One region of the Sedimentibacter sp. B4 genome, then DNA from elsewhere that is predicted to be linked to it. Evidence: a T-box and tRNA genes for the amino acid it is inferred to sense, from the RefSeq annotation. Region 1 holds a T-box; the other holds one or more tRNA genes.
What was found. The T-box of region 1 lies ahead of BN358_RS07340 (valine--tRNA ligase). A T-box ahead of a tRNA ligase gene usually reads a tRNA of that ligase, here a tRNA-Val.
Positions count from the first base shown of each region.

Region 2: it has a tRNA-Val gene. The T-box ahead of BN358_RS07340 (valine--tRNA ligase) is inferred to sense a tRNA for this amino acid. The anticodon was not compared.

Region 1 is NZ_CANG01000038.1:28,748-36,615, reverse strand. Features, by position in the region: gene rihB (ribosylpyrimidine nucleosidase) at 1-135, opposite strand, end outside; gene yeiL (transcriptional regulator YeiL) at 233-910, shown strand; gene BN358_RS07365 (class I SAM-dependent methyltransferase) at 999-1,481, opposite strand; gene BN358_RS07360 (Rrf2 family transcriptional regulator) at 1,690-2,070, opposite strand; gene BN358_RS07355 (hypothetical protein) at 2,270-3,346, shown strand; gene BN358_RS07350 (N-acetyltransferase) at 3,451-3,930, shown strand; partial or broken gene BN358_RS07345 (MBL fold metallo-hydrolase) at 4,039-4,754, shown strand; T-box leader at 4,846-5,100, shown strand; gene BN358_RS07340 (valine--tRNA ligase) at 5,157-7,535, shown strand; partial or broken gene BN358_RS07335 (amidohydrolase) at 7,830-7,868, shown strand, end outside.
Region 2 is NZ_CANG01000957.1:10,474-18,341, reverse strand. Features, by position in the region: gene BN358_RS19690 (ABC transporter ATP-binding protein) at 1-1,676, opposite strand, end outside; tRNA gene BN358_RS19685 (tRNA-Val) at 1,963-2,035, shown strand; gene BN358_RS19680 (thioesterase family protein) at 2,212-2,646, shown strand; T-box leader at 2,770-2,977, shown strand; gene BN358_RS19675 (argininosuccinate synthase) at 3,232-4,485, shown strand; gene BN358_RS19670 (MATE family efflux transporter) at 4,735-6,114, shown strand; gene BN358_RS19665 (pyridoxal phosphate-dependent aminotransferase) at 6,152-7,396, opposite strand; tRNA gene BN358_RS19660 (tRNA-Lys) at 7,608-7,683, shown strand; gene BN358_RS19655 (ATP-binding protein) at 7,856-7,868, shown strand, end outside.

The DNA of each region.
Region 1 (7,868 bases):
TTTGTTAAGGGTCTGGTTCCCGGCTACGGTGGTCAAAGCCAGCAGATCAATGGCGGGCTGATGACCTGCCACCAGAATGGCAATGGCATCATCGTGACCTGGGTCACAGTCTATGATTATTTTTGTTTTTTTCATACTTTACTCCTTTTAATACAAGTGTTTTCTGCTTTTGAGTATAAACTAAAAGCACCGCGGTATGGTAGGAGAAATCTCCGAGTTTTGAGGTGATCATTTGAAACAAATTCTTGATAAAAAGGAAATCCGCCGTTGTCTTGAAGAATCGGATTTTGAAAGTTACTTTTCATTTTCTATAAAAGAAGACGTACGTCTGTACCTTGCAGATAAAGGGGACGATATCCTGAAAGAGGGAGAGAAATCAGACGGATTTCTTTACTATATGGTTTCAGGGCGCGCAAAGTTGTTTTGCAGTCTGTCAAATGGAAAAACCTCTCTTTTGGATTTTTTACAGGGAGATTGTTTTATCGGCGAGCTTGAACTTCTCAGTGTGCGTAAAAGCACAATGGGGGTAAAAGCACTTTCACCCTGTTTTCTGCTGGCACTGCCAATTGAAAAATATCGCAGCAGCCTGTTATCCGACGTTTGCTTTTTGCGCGTATTGTGTCTTGCCCTGGCAAAGAAAGAGGAGCAGAGGGTGCATGCTCTTTTAATCACACAGGGTTTTCCATTGGCAAACCGTCTTGCTCATTTTGTGATTTTTGCTTCATTTGACGGTATATACTCCGAGCGCAACACAGATGCCAGCGCTTATCTGGGAGTATCCTATCGACACTTGACTCAAATGCTTGGTGAATTTACACAACACGGATATTTGAAAAAAATTCAAGGTGGTTATTGCATCACAAATGAACAGGCACTGAAACTGCTCGCCGATGAATTGAATTTGGAATAAACTGGTTAGAATCTTGGACGCTTTTAACTTTTCTGGTGTATAGGCAGGTCCTTAAGCGCCGTCGGAATATGCTGTAAGTCATTTACTTTTATTTCTTAACTGTTAAAACAGTATATATAGCATCATTAATTTTAGTCTTCTTAACAATTTCAAAGCCGGTTAATGTCAGTACTTTCTCTAGTTCCTCTGAGCCAATACGAATAGACATCGGTGGTCCTTCTATTATCAGGTCATCCTTTTCATATTCCAGACATAACAAGTGTCCTCCTGTTTTTATTACCTCAAATATATTTGAAAGAGCTTTTGTAAGTGAACTCACTTCGTGGAGTATTAAGGATGCCATGACAAAATCAACACTGTTGTGTTGAATGTTTAAGTTTTCAATATAATCCTGAATCAATTCAATATTTGTGAGCCCTTTTTCCGCAGCCTTATTTTCTATGACGCCGAGCATGCGTTCATCAGGATCCATAGCATAAACCTTGTTAGAGGTGCTTTCTGCCATGGGAATGGTAAAAAAGCCTGTGCCGGCACCTACATCCAGTAAAGTATGATTTTTTTGAATTGGCATTTGGCTAATAAGAGCTTCAGGTGGTATGAGCTGCTCTCTTTGCCTGCTATCTAAAAAAGTAATTTTATTTAAAATTTTTATCCGGTTCGTTGCAATGGTGTATGTGATTCATAATAAACCTCCTATAAAATATAATACAGACTGTAAATATCTATAATTGTGTCGAAAAAATGAGCAGTTGCTGCTGCCTATGTTTTTAGCTCATTTTTCAGACAATGTCGTAAATTCGTTTTTCTTTAAGATGGGCAACCATTCTATCTTCGGCATCTCTCATAACCTTTTCTATGTGACAATCACGATTTTCATCCATTTCACAAGTGAAAAGTGCTCCACTGCCTTCAATGGCTTGAATGACATCATAAAAGCTTATTTCAGTCTTTGTCTTTCGAAGACTATAACCTCCATTTACTCCAGGTGTGGATTGAATAAGATCAGCCTTAACCAGCTGAGTTAGTATTTTCGACAGATAGGTGGGTGATATATTCATGTGACTAGCTAAAGGCTGAAGGCTTAAATTGTCTTTGCCTTCTTGCTTAACTAAATAAGCCATTATATGCAAAGCATAATTTGTTGCTTTAGTATACTTCATTTTTCCTCCAAAGATATTATAGACTGTATTTGTCTGCTATTATATAAAATAAATTTTTCTTTGTCAATAGTTTTCAAGAAATTATTGTTAAAGGTGGTTTAACCGGTTCATTAATTAGAAAATTGTGGTATAATATAACATATCCCCTTCATCATCAAATAAAATAATTTGAAGGAGTTTTAGAAGGAAATGGTGAGCTATGAACAATAGAAGATTCTTTATGTATACTATGTCATTAATAATACTGTCAGTCTTGGCTGCTTGTTCAGTCAGAAACGCTCCAGTGGATACTGGAACGCCTTTAGATAAATCAACAGGTAAGATTTATTTATATGGAGAACAGCATGGTGTTGAAAAAATATTGGAAAAGGAATTAGAGTTGTGGAATAATAACTACAATACACAGAATATGCGACATTTATTTGTTGAATATCCCTACTATACTGCGGAGTTTTTAAACTTGTGGATGCAGTCGGATAGTGATGATATTCTTGATGAATTATATAAGGATTGGGAGGGTACAGCGTCACATAACCCTAACATTAAGGAATTCTATAAAAAAATAAAAAGAGAGTGCCCTGAAACTATTTTCCACGGTACAGATGTGGGGCACCAGTACAATACTACTGGCCAACGATTTTTGAAGTATCTTGAAGAGAATAATTTGCAAGGTACAGAAATGTATTTGTTGACACAAGATGCTATTGAACAAGGCAATTATTATTATAAACATTCTGATGACGCATACCGTGAAAACAAGATGGTGGAGAATTTTATTCGTGAGTTTGACAGACTAAAGTGTGAGGACATTATGGGAATTTACGGTGGAGCTCATACAGATTTTGATGCTATGGGGTATAAGACTGATTCTGTCCCATGTATGGCGAATCAATTAAAGAAATACTACAGCGATTCAATCTATTCAGAGGATTTAACTTGGTTAGTGAAAGACATTGAACCTATTAGAGTTGATGATTTCACCATCAATCATAAGAATTACAAAGCTTACTATTTTGGAAAACAAGATTTGACAGGATTCAAAGATTATACATATCGGGAATTTTGGCGATTAGAAAATGCGTATGAAGATTTTCAGTATAAGAAAAAAACGGGTGATGTGCTGCCTTATGACAACTATCCAATGCTAGTAGAAACAAAGCAGGTGTATGTTATAGATGTTACAAAAAAAGATGGCTCTGTAATTAGAATGTACTATCGTTCTGATGGGTATGTTTGGAATGGTCTTGAGACGACAGAAGAGTTTACAATAGAGTAAGCTGTAAAGTTAGTGTTTGTAACTTCAAATTCCGTGCTAGACATAGAATCGAACTAACTAACAAACATATCATGACACAGATCAAATAAACGAAGGAGTGTTACATGGAAACATCCATTATAAAAGGAAACTATGAACATCTAGAGGACTGTGCCAGCATTCTGGAGAATTCTATCCTGGGTCAGAAGTATTTTTTAGACTCAAATAACCAATATATTGGACAAAGACTCTTAAAAGAAGGCTTTGATAAAAGAGAAATTTACGTTGCAATAGATGAAGAAGGACAATGTGTTGGTTTTGCATGGATCATTCTTAATGGGATATTCCATTGGTTTCCGTTTCTACATGTTTTGGCTGTGAAAAAAGCAGTACGAGGAAAAGGAATTGGTAAGCAAATGATGAGTTTATTCGAGGAAATCGGATTTATTCAGGATAAGTCGGATAAACTCTTCCTATGTGTAGATGATTTTAGCACAGAGGCCATCGGATTATACAAAGCCCTAGGCTATCAAGAGATTGGACCTATTCCAGATATGTTTGTTCCTGGAGTTGTTACATATTTGATGATGAAAAAAAGAAATTAACTACTTGGTGATTTATAACGGAAGAGCTTTTGGTGTTAAAATTACCCTGCAATCCCAGGGACGGGTGTACTCAGAGCATAAAGTGATACTTAATAAGGAGACGATATTATGGAAAATATAATTGTATTAAATGTTAACTATAAATTTGGAGATATGGAGGATACTATCCATCCAGTAGTATTAAGAGATAAAAATGAAATGATTCTTGTTGATTGCGGATATACAGGATTTATGTCTATAATTGAAGATGCCATGAGGACAGAAAATTTAGACTGCAATAAACTTACTAAAATTGTAATTACACATCATGATCACGACCATATGGGAGCTTTGGCAGACTTTAAACACAAATATCCTGATGTGAAAATCGTTGCAAGCGAAATTGAAGCTCCATATATTTCAGGAGAAAAAAAGTCATTGAGATTAGAACAGGCAGAATCGTTGCAAAGTACTTTAAATGAAGAACAGAAGCAATTTGGAAGAGCTTTCTGTGACATTCTCAAAAGCGTTAAGACAGTCGAGGTCGATGAATTTGTACATGACGGAGAAGTTATGAACTGGTGCGGTGGTTGTGAAATAGTAGGTACTCCTGGTCACACTCCCGGTCACATATCTCTGTACATAAAAAATAAAAAACTCTTATAACAGGTGATGCAGCTGCATTGGAAAATAATCAGCTTGTCATTGCAAACCCGCAGTTTACATTAGATGTGGAGAGTGCAAACAAATCTATTTCAAAGATATTAGATTATGATGCAGATACTTATATTTGTTATCATGGAGGAGTATACAAAAAGCACAAGCACAAAGCCGATTTGTGCTAATACAATGAAATAAAATTTTAATTTAAAAAATGATTATAAATATTGACATTTTGAATATAATAAAATATTATAATATAAAACGAACACGAACAAAATGGCGTTGATAAGGAGGAGTACATACTCACTTGAAGCAAAGAGAGAAGATGGTTGGTGAGAATCTTCGTGAAGTAAGTATGGAAGTAGCCTTTGAGCTGTGAACCGAAAAGAATTAATCTTAGTAGGCTTCAACGGAAATTTCCACCGTTAAAAGGAAAGCAGTATCTGATAATATTTTATCCCGTACTGACAGAGTGCAGAGTAATCTGAATTTAGGTGGTACCACGGACGCATACAGTCCGCCCTGAGCATATGCTTAAGGCGGATTTTTTGTTTTGTGTTCGTAAAATTCTAGGAGGTATTACCATGAAAAACTATGATTTTAAGCAAGTAGAAAAAGAGATGCAAAACTTTTGGAATGAAAATTCTATCTACAGTTTCGACCATGAGAGTAAAGAAGAAATTTATTCTATTGACACACCGCCACCTACTGTAAGTGGCAGCCTGCACATTGGACACATATTTTCCTATACACAGGCAGAAATGATAGCACGTTTCAAGCGCATGCAAGGCTACAATGTTTTTTATCCTTTTGGTTTTGATGACAACGGTCTACCAACAGAAAGACTGGTTGAAAAAGATGAGGGTATCATTGCAAAAAATCTTCCGAGAAGTGAATTTATTAAAAGATGTGTTGTAACCTCTTCAAAATATGAAAAAGAGTTTAAAGATTTGTGGCAGTCTTTGGGCTTTTCAGTTGACTGGTCTCTTCAATACGAGACAATTAATCCTATGGTACAGCGAATATCACAAAAGTCCTTTATCAGACTCTTGAAGGATAAAAAGGCGTATATGAAAGAGTCTCCGGTTTTATGGTGCACGGAATGTCAAACTTCCATTGCCCAAGCAGAGTTAGAAACTATTGAAAAAGAAACTACTTTTAATTATATCAATTTTCAGTTAGGTGAAGAAAAATTATTGGTTGCTACAACAAGACCGGAGTTGTTATATGGCTGTGTTTGCTTATTTGTTAATCCAAAAGATGACAGATATATAAAATATATCGGTAAAAATGCCATTGTTCCTTTATATGACTATGAAATTCCTGTATTAGCAGACGAAAAAGCTGATATTGATAAAGGCACTGGTGTTGTAATGTGTGCAACATTTGGTGACAGCACTGATGTTGAGTGGTATGAAACTCATAAACTGCCTTATCGTAAGGTTATTCTTCCTGATGGTACAATAGATGAAAGTGTTCCATTCATAGGAAGACTGAAGGTTTTAGCAGCCAGGAAACATATAATAAATCTTCTTTCAGAAAATGGATTTCTTATAGATTCAAAAAATATCACACACACAGTTTCTGTTCATGAGCGTTGTGGGAAGGAAATTGAGATTATACCGTCAAAACAGTGGTATATAGATATTCTTACAAATAAGGAACTATTTTTAAAGGCTGCTGATGAAATCAATTGGTATCCTCAACACATGAAAAACAGATATTTATTGTGGGTTGAAAATCTTAAGTGGGATTGGTGTATATCACGCCAGCGTTACTTTGGTGTTCCTTTCCCAATATGGTATTGTAAAAATTGTGGTAATGTTATAATTGCAGATGAAGAAATGCTGCCGGTAAATCCTATTGAAACCAGGCCCGGAAAAGTTTGTTCCTGTGGGTGTGATGAGTTTGTGCCTGAGACATCGGTTTTTGATACATGGGCTACTTCATCAGTTACACCTCAAATTAATTCAAAATGGGATGAAGAAAATGATATTTCAGATATGCTTTTACCAATGAGTTTGAGGACACAGGCTCATGAAATCATACGTACATGGGCATTTTATACCATAGTTAAAAGCCTTTACCATACGGGCCAGATTCCATGGAAGGATATAATGATTTGTGGTTTTGTTCTTGCAAAAAAAGGAGAAAAAATCAGCAAGTCAAAAAGCAACTCAGAGTTTTCTCCAAAATTGATTATTGAAAACCACTCTGCTGATGTTATAAGATATTGGGCTGCTAATTCCAAACTTGGATCAGATACGTTTTTTTCAATTGATGAATTAACCATAGCAAAAAGGTTTATCACAAAGCTGTGGAATGCTTCAAAGTTTTCAATATCCCATTTACAGGACATTAACCTCAATGCTCATGTAAATTTAATGCCTGTAGACAGGTGGATAATCGAGAGATGTAAGCAAACTACCATTAATGCAAGAAAGTTCCTTGACCAATATGAAATCGGACCAGCCAGACATGAAATTGATGATTTTTTCTGGAAGGACTTATGTGATTATTATATTGAAATTGTCAAAGAGCGTTTATATCAACCGGAGATACATGGTTATGAAGAAAGGCAATCAGCACAATATGCCCTATATTATTGCATGCTGAATATATTGAAGCTGTATGCCATTTATGTTCCACATATAACAGAATATATTTATCAGGAATTTTTCAAACAGTATGAGAACAGTATTTCACTGCACAAGTTGCAATGGGAAACTGAAAAATCTGTTGACGATGAAATTATCATTTTTGGAGAAAAACTAAAGGAAATTATTACTGAAACAAGAAAGTATAAGTCTGAAAATGCTCTGTCAATGAAGACAGAAATTGAAGAAGTTGTCATTAATACAGATGATAAGTTTGCGGAGTTATTTAAACAAACTATAAGTGATATAAAGGCTTGTTGTAGAGCAAAGAATATAAAAATCTCTGTGGCAAATCAAAGCTCATAAGTTCAGCACTTAATATTTTATAATGACCGCTGAAGTGAACCGTAACTGCTTTTAAATAAAATTTATTTCTTGTTCAAATAACACTAATGGGACGGTTTTGATTGAAATCAAAACACTGTCCCATTTTTAAATGTAGTTCTTTCTTTTGTACTAAATAGGAAATATTTATGCTATAATGGAATGAGAACGTTATTATCCAATAACTAATGTAAAAATGGAGACGGTCAAGGGTCAATCAATGAAAACTTGCTGTCAATAGATTTTATACAACATTAATTAATATAGGAGGAGTATATGAATATTAACGAATTGAAAGGAAAGGTCGTTAAAGCA
Region 2 (7,868 bases), on a different contig from region 1:
TCATCAAGCACAATGATGACATCAGCATTCTGAATGGTTGAAATTCTGTGGGCAATTATGATGTTTGTGCTGCCCTTTCTGTTTTCATTGATGTGCTTGAGTATTTTTTCTTCCGTGTCAGTATCAACAGCAGACACTGAATCATCTAGTATAAGTATTTCAGGATTTTTTATCAATGCTCTGGCTATTGATATTCTTTGCTTCTGGCCTCCGGAAACTGAAACTCCCTTCTCGCCAACAAGCGTTTCATAGCCGTGCTTAAACTCAATTATGTTGTCATGGACAACGGCACTTTTTGCAGCTTCGATGATTTTGTCCATATTGCCGGTTCTTGCTCCAAAGTCAATGTTGTTGGCAATAGTATCTGAAAACAAGAAATTGTCCTGAGGAACATATCCTATGTTTTTTCTAAGGACATTAAGAGGTATATCCAGGATGTCACTATCTCCTATGAACATTGTTCCTTTGTCAGGCTCGAAAATTCTAAGCATGAGGTTTACAAGAGTTGTTTTGCCGCTTCCGGTTCTTCCGATAATACCAAGGGTCTGTCCTTTTTGAACGCTGAAACTGATATTGCTTAATACATTTTTATCTGTGTCTGGATACTTGTAACTGAGGTTTTTTACATAGATGTTTCCGGTCAAATTGTCTAAAGCTGAAGTTGTTATGGAATCTGTGATTTCCACAGGCTCGTTGAGGATTCTTTCAACCCTCTCAAGTGAAGCAGCTCCTGTGTTGAAAAGATTTATTGTCATCCCTGTTGCCATCATTGGCCATACAAGCATTCCAAGGTATTGAATGAATGCAGAAAATTCTCCTATGGTTATTCTGCCCTTTATAGTGATATAGCCGCCGTATCCAATGGCCACAGCCAATGCAATGCCTGATATCATCTGCATGAAAGGATGCATGAGTGTTTGAATGACACTTAATTTTATATTTTTGTCATATGAATTCTTGTTCCACTTTTCAAAGGAACTGATGGACTTGTCTTCTTGTACAAATGATTTGATGACTTTAATACCAGACAGATTTTCCTGAACATAATTGGATAAGTCGGCAAATGACTCCTGTTTTTTTGTAAAACGGATTTGCAGTTCTCTTCCCATAAATCTGACAGAAATTGCAATAAGCAACAGCGGAATAACAGCTGCAACTGTAAGCAAGGGATCGATTTCAGTTACCATGTTGTAAATTGTGATTGAACCAAGTGCAACAACGTCAAACAAAGTTAGTATACCAGGGCCCAAGGCCATTCTTACTGCCTCAAGGTCGTTTGTCATGTGTGCCATGATTTCTCCTGTTCCGTGCTGATGATAAAACTTGGCAGACATTTTTTCAAGATGATTGAACATGTCATTTCTGATGTCTCTTTCAATGCTCCTGGATGTTCCAAATATGAAGTATCTCCACAAAATTCTTCCTGCATAGATTGTTCCTGCTATTGCAAATAGTTTTAATATAGAGCTTTTAATAAACGCAGCATCAAAGCTGCCAAGATCTACACCGTCGATTACTTCGCCGACAATTATGGGAACCCTTGTCTGTACAACATCCACAATCACCAGTGCTATTATTCCGAATATATAATTTAATAAGTACTTTTTGTAAAATGAGCGTATGTAACTGCTCTTCATGAGACCTGAAGGTCTGTTCTCTTTTGCTACTGTCTTCATTGCTTCCCCCAAAAATGATATATTTATATTATACTATTTTTAATTGTAATTCCTAGCACTTTTTACATTATTAAAGAAAAGCATCATTATTTTGAAATTTTTATTTATATTTTTAAATTTTATTGCTTTAAACTGCAATGCATTTCTTTATAAAACAAGGGGTTGAATTTACTTTTTCAATCAACGCTTTTAACTGCAAAATAAAAATTTTCGTAAACGCAAAATAAAAATTTTCATAAATGTAATTGACAACTTAATAAAAATATGGTAACATTGTCATTGTCGTGGGAGCTTAGCTCAGTTGGGAGAGCATCTGCCTTACAAGCAGGGGGTCATAGGTTCGAGCCCTATAGTTCCCATTCAAAGATGTTTTAAAAACATCTTTTTTTATTTTTTGAAACAGCAAGTATTGACAAATAACCTCAGGGAAAAAGTTTAATATAACAAATAATTTGAATATCAAAATATTTTTGTTGTATTTTATTTATGAATCTGCTAGTATTTAATTAAAGTAATTATTGCATTCGGAGGTTTTATGATCACAAATAAAATTAATGTAGGATTGTCTACAACATATGAAAAAGTTGTCACCCCTGCAGACTCGTATATAACAAAATCCGTAAAAATAGAAAACCTGATGTCGACGCCTTCATTACTGGCAACTGTAATAGAAATATCTTGCATCATGCTGAAGAAATTTATTCCTTCTGAATACTTGACTGTGGTCACTAACTTTCAGTCAAATCACATGCATCCAACAATGGTAGGAGAAAAGGTGATGTTTAAAATGACTGTTGAAAGCATTGAAAACAATCGAGTGAGCATGTCGTTTGAAGGATATGACTGCAAAGGTGAATTCTGCAGCGGTATATTAGAAAAAGCCATTGTTAAGGAAGAAAAACTTATTGAAGATGCAATCAGCAGAGTAAATGTATATAAAGATTGGTTAACAGTTAAAATGGACGCGTAGCGTCTTTTTTTATGTAAAAAGTTTAATATAGAATAAATATAATAAATTTTGAAAATATTTTTAAAATAAGGGTTGACAAAACATATTCGGCATCATATAATCGTATAAAAATCATCAATTATGTATAATTTAATGATTGGAAGAGTAAATTAAATAAAGCTATCAGCGAGTCGGAACAGAGTGTGAGTTCGGCAGTGAAATTTAATTGAAAAGAATCCATGAAAAGATTCTCAGAAGTAGCAGTATGAGAATACGGTTCAATACCGTTAAAATGAAAGAGCGATTCTGTCTAAAAAAAGAGTGGTACCGCGGTGACAACACTGCCTCTTTATTAGCAGATTTTTTTATGCCCTAACCCCATTGTTTCAGCGGTTTTCTGAAAGAATGGCGGCAGGTCAAACGCAATGAGAACCAAATTTTTTCGAGCGACAGTAAGCAGAAAAATTTGAGTTCGAAACTGTGATATGCCCTAACCTATAGTGCGCTCTACAAAAGAAATTAATATTTATTAAAAATCAACTAACGAATAATTATGCTTCATCAAATATTAAAAATTTTAGATTTAAAAATCGGAGGATGGAAGAAATGGAAAAAGAAAAAGTAGTATTGGCATATTCAGGCGGATTGGACACATCAATTATTATACCTTGGCTAAAAGAAAATTACGATAATTTAGATATCATAGCATGCTGTGTAAATGTAGGCCAGGAAGACGACATGGAATTTGTAAAGAACAAGGCATTGTCTTCAGGTGCAAGCAAGGTTTATATTCAAAATGTGGTAAATGAATTTGTAGAAGAATATGTTTACAAGGGAATTAAGGCAAATGCTATTTATGAAGGGAAGTATCTTCTGGGAACTGCCTATGCAAGACCATTGATAGCAAAAAAACTTGTTGAAGTGGCTCACAAGGAAGGCGCTAAATACATTGCCCACGGCTGTACAGGAAAGGGAAATGACCAGGTTCGTATTGAAACTGCAATTGCAAGTCTGGATCCTTTCATAAAAATCATCGCTCCATGGCGTATTTGGGATATTACATCAAGAGAAGATGCAATTGACTATGCAGAAGCTAAGGGAATTGATTTAAATGGAATAACAAAGAAAAGAATTTATTCTCGCGACCAGAACATACTTCATATAAGTCACGAAGGCGGCATGCTTGAAAATCCAGCAAATGAACCTGACTTTGACGAACTTCTCATGATGACAAACACAGTTGAAAAGGCACCTGACAAGGCCGAATATGTTGAGATAGAATTTAACGAGGGAATTCCTGTCAAATTAAACGGTGAAAAATTAAACGGGGAAGATATGCTTAAGGCATTGAATAAAGTAGGCGGAACTCATGGCATAGGGGTCATTGACCTTCTTGAAAACAGACTTGTTGGTATGAAATCAAGAGGAATTTATGAAACACCAGGGGGAACATTGCTTATTGAAGCTCACAAATACCTTGAAAGCTTCGTGCTTGAAAAAGAAGCAGCTCACTTTAAAGAAACAATCAGCAGCAAGTATGCAGAGCTAGTATACAATGCAATGTGGTTCAGTGGGCTGAAGGATGCTTTTGATGCATTCATAGACACAACTCAGAAAAATGTGACAGGAACTGTTAAACTTAAACTTTACAAGGGTACTATAAAGTTTGCAGGAATGACATCAAAATATGCTCTATACAACGAATCAATTTCTTCATTCAGTACAGGCGATTTGTATGACCAGAAGGATGCAACAGGATTCATCCACTTGTACAGTCTGCCGTACAAAATTCAGGCTTTAAATGAAATGAACAACAATAAGAATGGTTCAACTGAAGTTGTTTACACGTTTAAAGAGTAATAACAAAATAAATAGATTTAACTAATAGAGAGAATTTTTCTTGTATTATTGACAAACCGGTTTTTCACAAACTATTGGGGCTAGCCACCGGAGGACACGAGGTCCTCCCCTACATAGTTGAATTAATTAACGGTTTAGTTATACTGGGAGATTCTCTTTTTTTATGGAAAAAATTTGTAAAATTTGGATATTAGTAATTTGTATTTATATTAAATTGTGGTATACTATACTGATTACGGAGGTGATTGGGTGGAATTAAAAAATAAAGGTGAAAATTCTAAAGAAGTTTCAATGAAAACAATGACTGAAGGAAATCCTGTGAAACTCATACTGGCTTTTGCATTTCCAATGCTCATAGGAAATGTTTTTCAACAGCTGTACAACATGGTTGACAGCATAGTGGTAGGAAATTATGTTGGCAAAGTTGCACTTGCAGCAGTAGGGACGGGCTTTCCCATAATATTCATGATGGCGGCCATGTTCATAGGGCTTGGTATTGGAGCCACAATACTTATTTCCCAGTATGTAGGCGCAGGGGACATGGACAATGTTAGAAAAACATCACAGACTATTTATACTGCAGTGATAGTTGGAGCAATTCCAATTTCAATAATAGGAATTATAATGTGCGAACCCATACTTAATTTGATCAACACACCGGCTGACACCCTGCCCCTGGCTAAACAATACATGATGATTATTTTCGCGGGTATTATAGGAAGCATTGGATTTAATATAAATTCAGGTATTCTTCAGGGATTTGGAGACAGCAAATCATCACTGTTGTTCCTTGTAATAGCTACTGTAATGAACATTGTGCTGGATTTGGCATTTGTAGTTGTGTTTCAGTGGGGAGTTGCAGGGGTTGCCATAGCTACAATTATAGCTCAGGCATTTTCGTGGCTGTATGGCTTGCGATATATGAGAAAAAAATATGAAGTGCTTAACTTTTCGATATTGAAATTTTATTTTGACAAAGAGATCTTCAAGAAAATTCTAAAGCTCGGTCTTCCCACAGGAATTCAACAGATGTTGTTTTCTATGGGTATAATGAGTCTTCAGTCTCTTGTAAACAGTTATGGTTCAGACTTTATGGCTGGATTTAACGCTGCGAACAAAATAGACACATTTGCATTCATGCCCATACAGAGCTTCAGCAACGCTGTTACAACTTATACCGGTCAAAATATAGGAGCCGGAAGAATGGACAGAGTTCACAAGGGATTGACTGCTACCTTGGGCATGTCAGCCTTGGTATGTTTGGCTGCACTTGTCATAATTCCTTTAGGACCGTTTATATTGAGGATGTTTAATTCAGACCCTGCTGTTATTTCAGCGGGAATGATTTATTTGAACAATGTAATGCCTCTTTACATATTGCTTGCAGTAGTGTTTGTAGTTAATGCTGTTATGAGGGGAGCAGGAGAATCTGTTATTCCCATGGTTGGTGCAATAACATCTCTGTGGCTTGGAAGAATTCCTGCTGCATATTTCATAGCTTCAAATTACGGAAAAGAATACATGTTTTTAAGCTACGGAGTAGGATGGCTCATGTATATTTTAATATCCGGGCCTTATTATTTTTCAGGAAAGTGGAAAACAAAATCTCAAAAACTTATAAAAGAATAACAATAAAAAATGGCTGACGCATGTCAGCCATTTATATTTATTTTAATTCATCAAGCACTCTTTTTATCTTTGCCGGTGAAACTCTGCACTTTTCTTCTGAAACAGCGCATACTGCAAAACGCAGTCCTTTTTTCAAGGCTACAACAAACAAGTTTTCTTTGATCAATTCTTCTGAAGCTTTCTTTGCGTTGCTGCAAGGTATGCTTACGAAAAATCCGTCTCTGTAAGGAAGTATTTCAAGATTTGCTTCCTTTGCTCCTTCCACAAATGCATCAGCACGTTTTCTGAGCATTGTCTTTGTAGAATTTACTTCGTCTTCATATGCCTTAGTCTTTGCAGGATCCTTTGCGATGTTTGTCATTACTGACATTGCCGCTCTTGTTCCGTTTGACCAGTTTGCTCTGTTTGCATGCATTGCTGAATAGTAGAATTCATTTGCAACATCTTCGCTTGAAGATATTCCTATTGCAGCACCTGATCTCATTCCATACATTGTGTATCCCTTTGACATGCTGTATGCCACCATTACAAATATGTTTTCCGGAAGATGGCTGAATTTTGTGAAGAACTTTCTTCTTTCATTTCCAATTCCCGCATAGTCGATGTAAGCTGAGTCTACAACTATTATTATTTTGTTTTCAGGATCCTTTGCATTTTCTTTGGCAATGTTTAAAACTTCATCCCATTCCTCATCAGAAAGGCTGTATCCTGTAGGATTGTTTGCCGGAGTGTTGATTATTGTAACAAGTCTTTTTTGCTTCTTCAGCAATTCTTCGAATTTTTCTTTAAATGATATTATGTTGAATTCGCCCTTATCATTGAACAGTTCATAATTTGTCACAGTTCTTCCGAATTCTTCAGAGATTGTAACATAAGGACCCCAGAACCAGTCGCATACCAATATGGAATCTCCAGGATTTGTGTAATTCCAGATAGCGTGTCTTACAGAGCCTGTTCCTCCCGGTGTTGCCACTGCTTTTATGTAAGCGTCAGGTTTGTATCCCTTAAAGCATGCATCCTGAACAGCTTCAAGGAAGTCGGGCTGACCAGCAACTTGTGCATAGGCAGCTATGTCTGCATTTGGTAAAGATTTTAATTCACTATATACTGTTTCGAGACATATAAGATTTCCATCGTCGTCAACCAATGCTCCGAGAGTAGAATCGATAACATTGTCTTTGCCGTATTTTTCAATTGCTTCTTTTGCTTTAGCAGCCAGTCCAAAGATAGCATCATTTTCCAGCGGCCATACAGCATGATCAGCAACCATTTTAAATGACATAACATCACCTCATTAATTATTATTTTGTTAATTCTAACATTATAAAAAATATAAGTCAATGATAATGATTAAGCAAAATAGAAGCTTTTAATTACTTTAAAAGCTAAAATACTAAAATTGCATAATATAATTTATTAAAAAATATGAAAAAGTAGTTGACAAGAAAGAACAATATTGTTATTATGTAAAAGTTCTCAAAAAAAATTAATTTGATCCATTAGCTCAGCAGGCAGAGCACTTGACTTTTAATCAAGGTGTCCGGCGTTCGAATCGCCGATGGATCACCATTACAAACAACATTTGACGATCTTAGCGACGTTGAATGTTGCTTTTTTTTTCTAAAATTTTTTCTTTTTTATTTTTGTTTTCAACATTTTTCTACAAAATCTGCTTTGTAAAAACTGTATATTCTTATAGGTGAGTAAAAATAATTTAATTTAGCGAAGCGAAGGGGAACAAATGTTACTTAAAG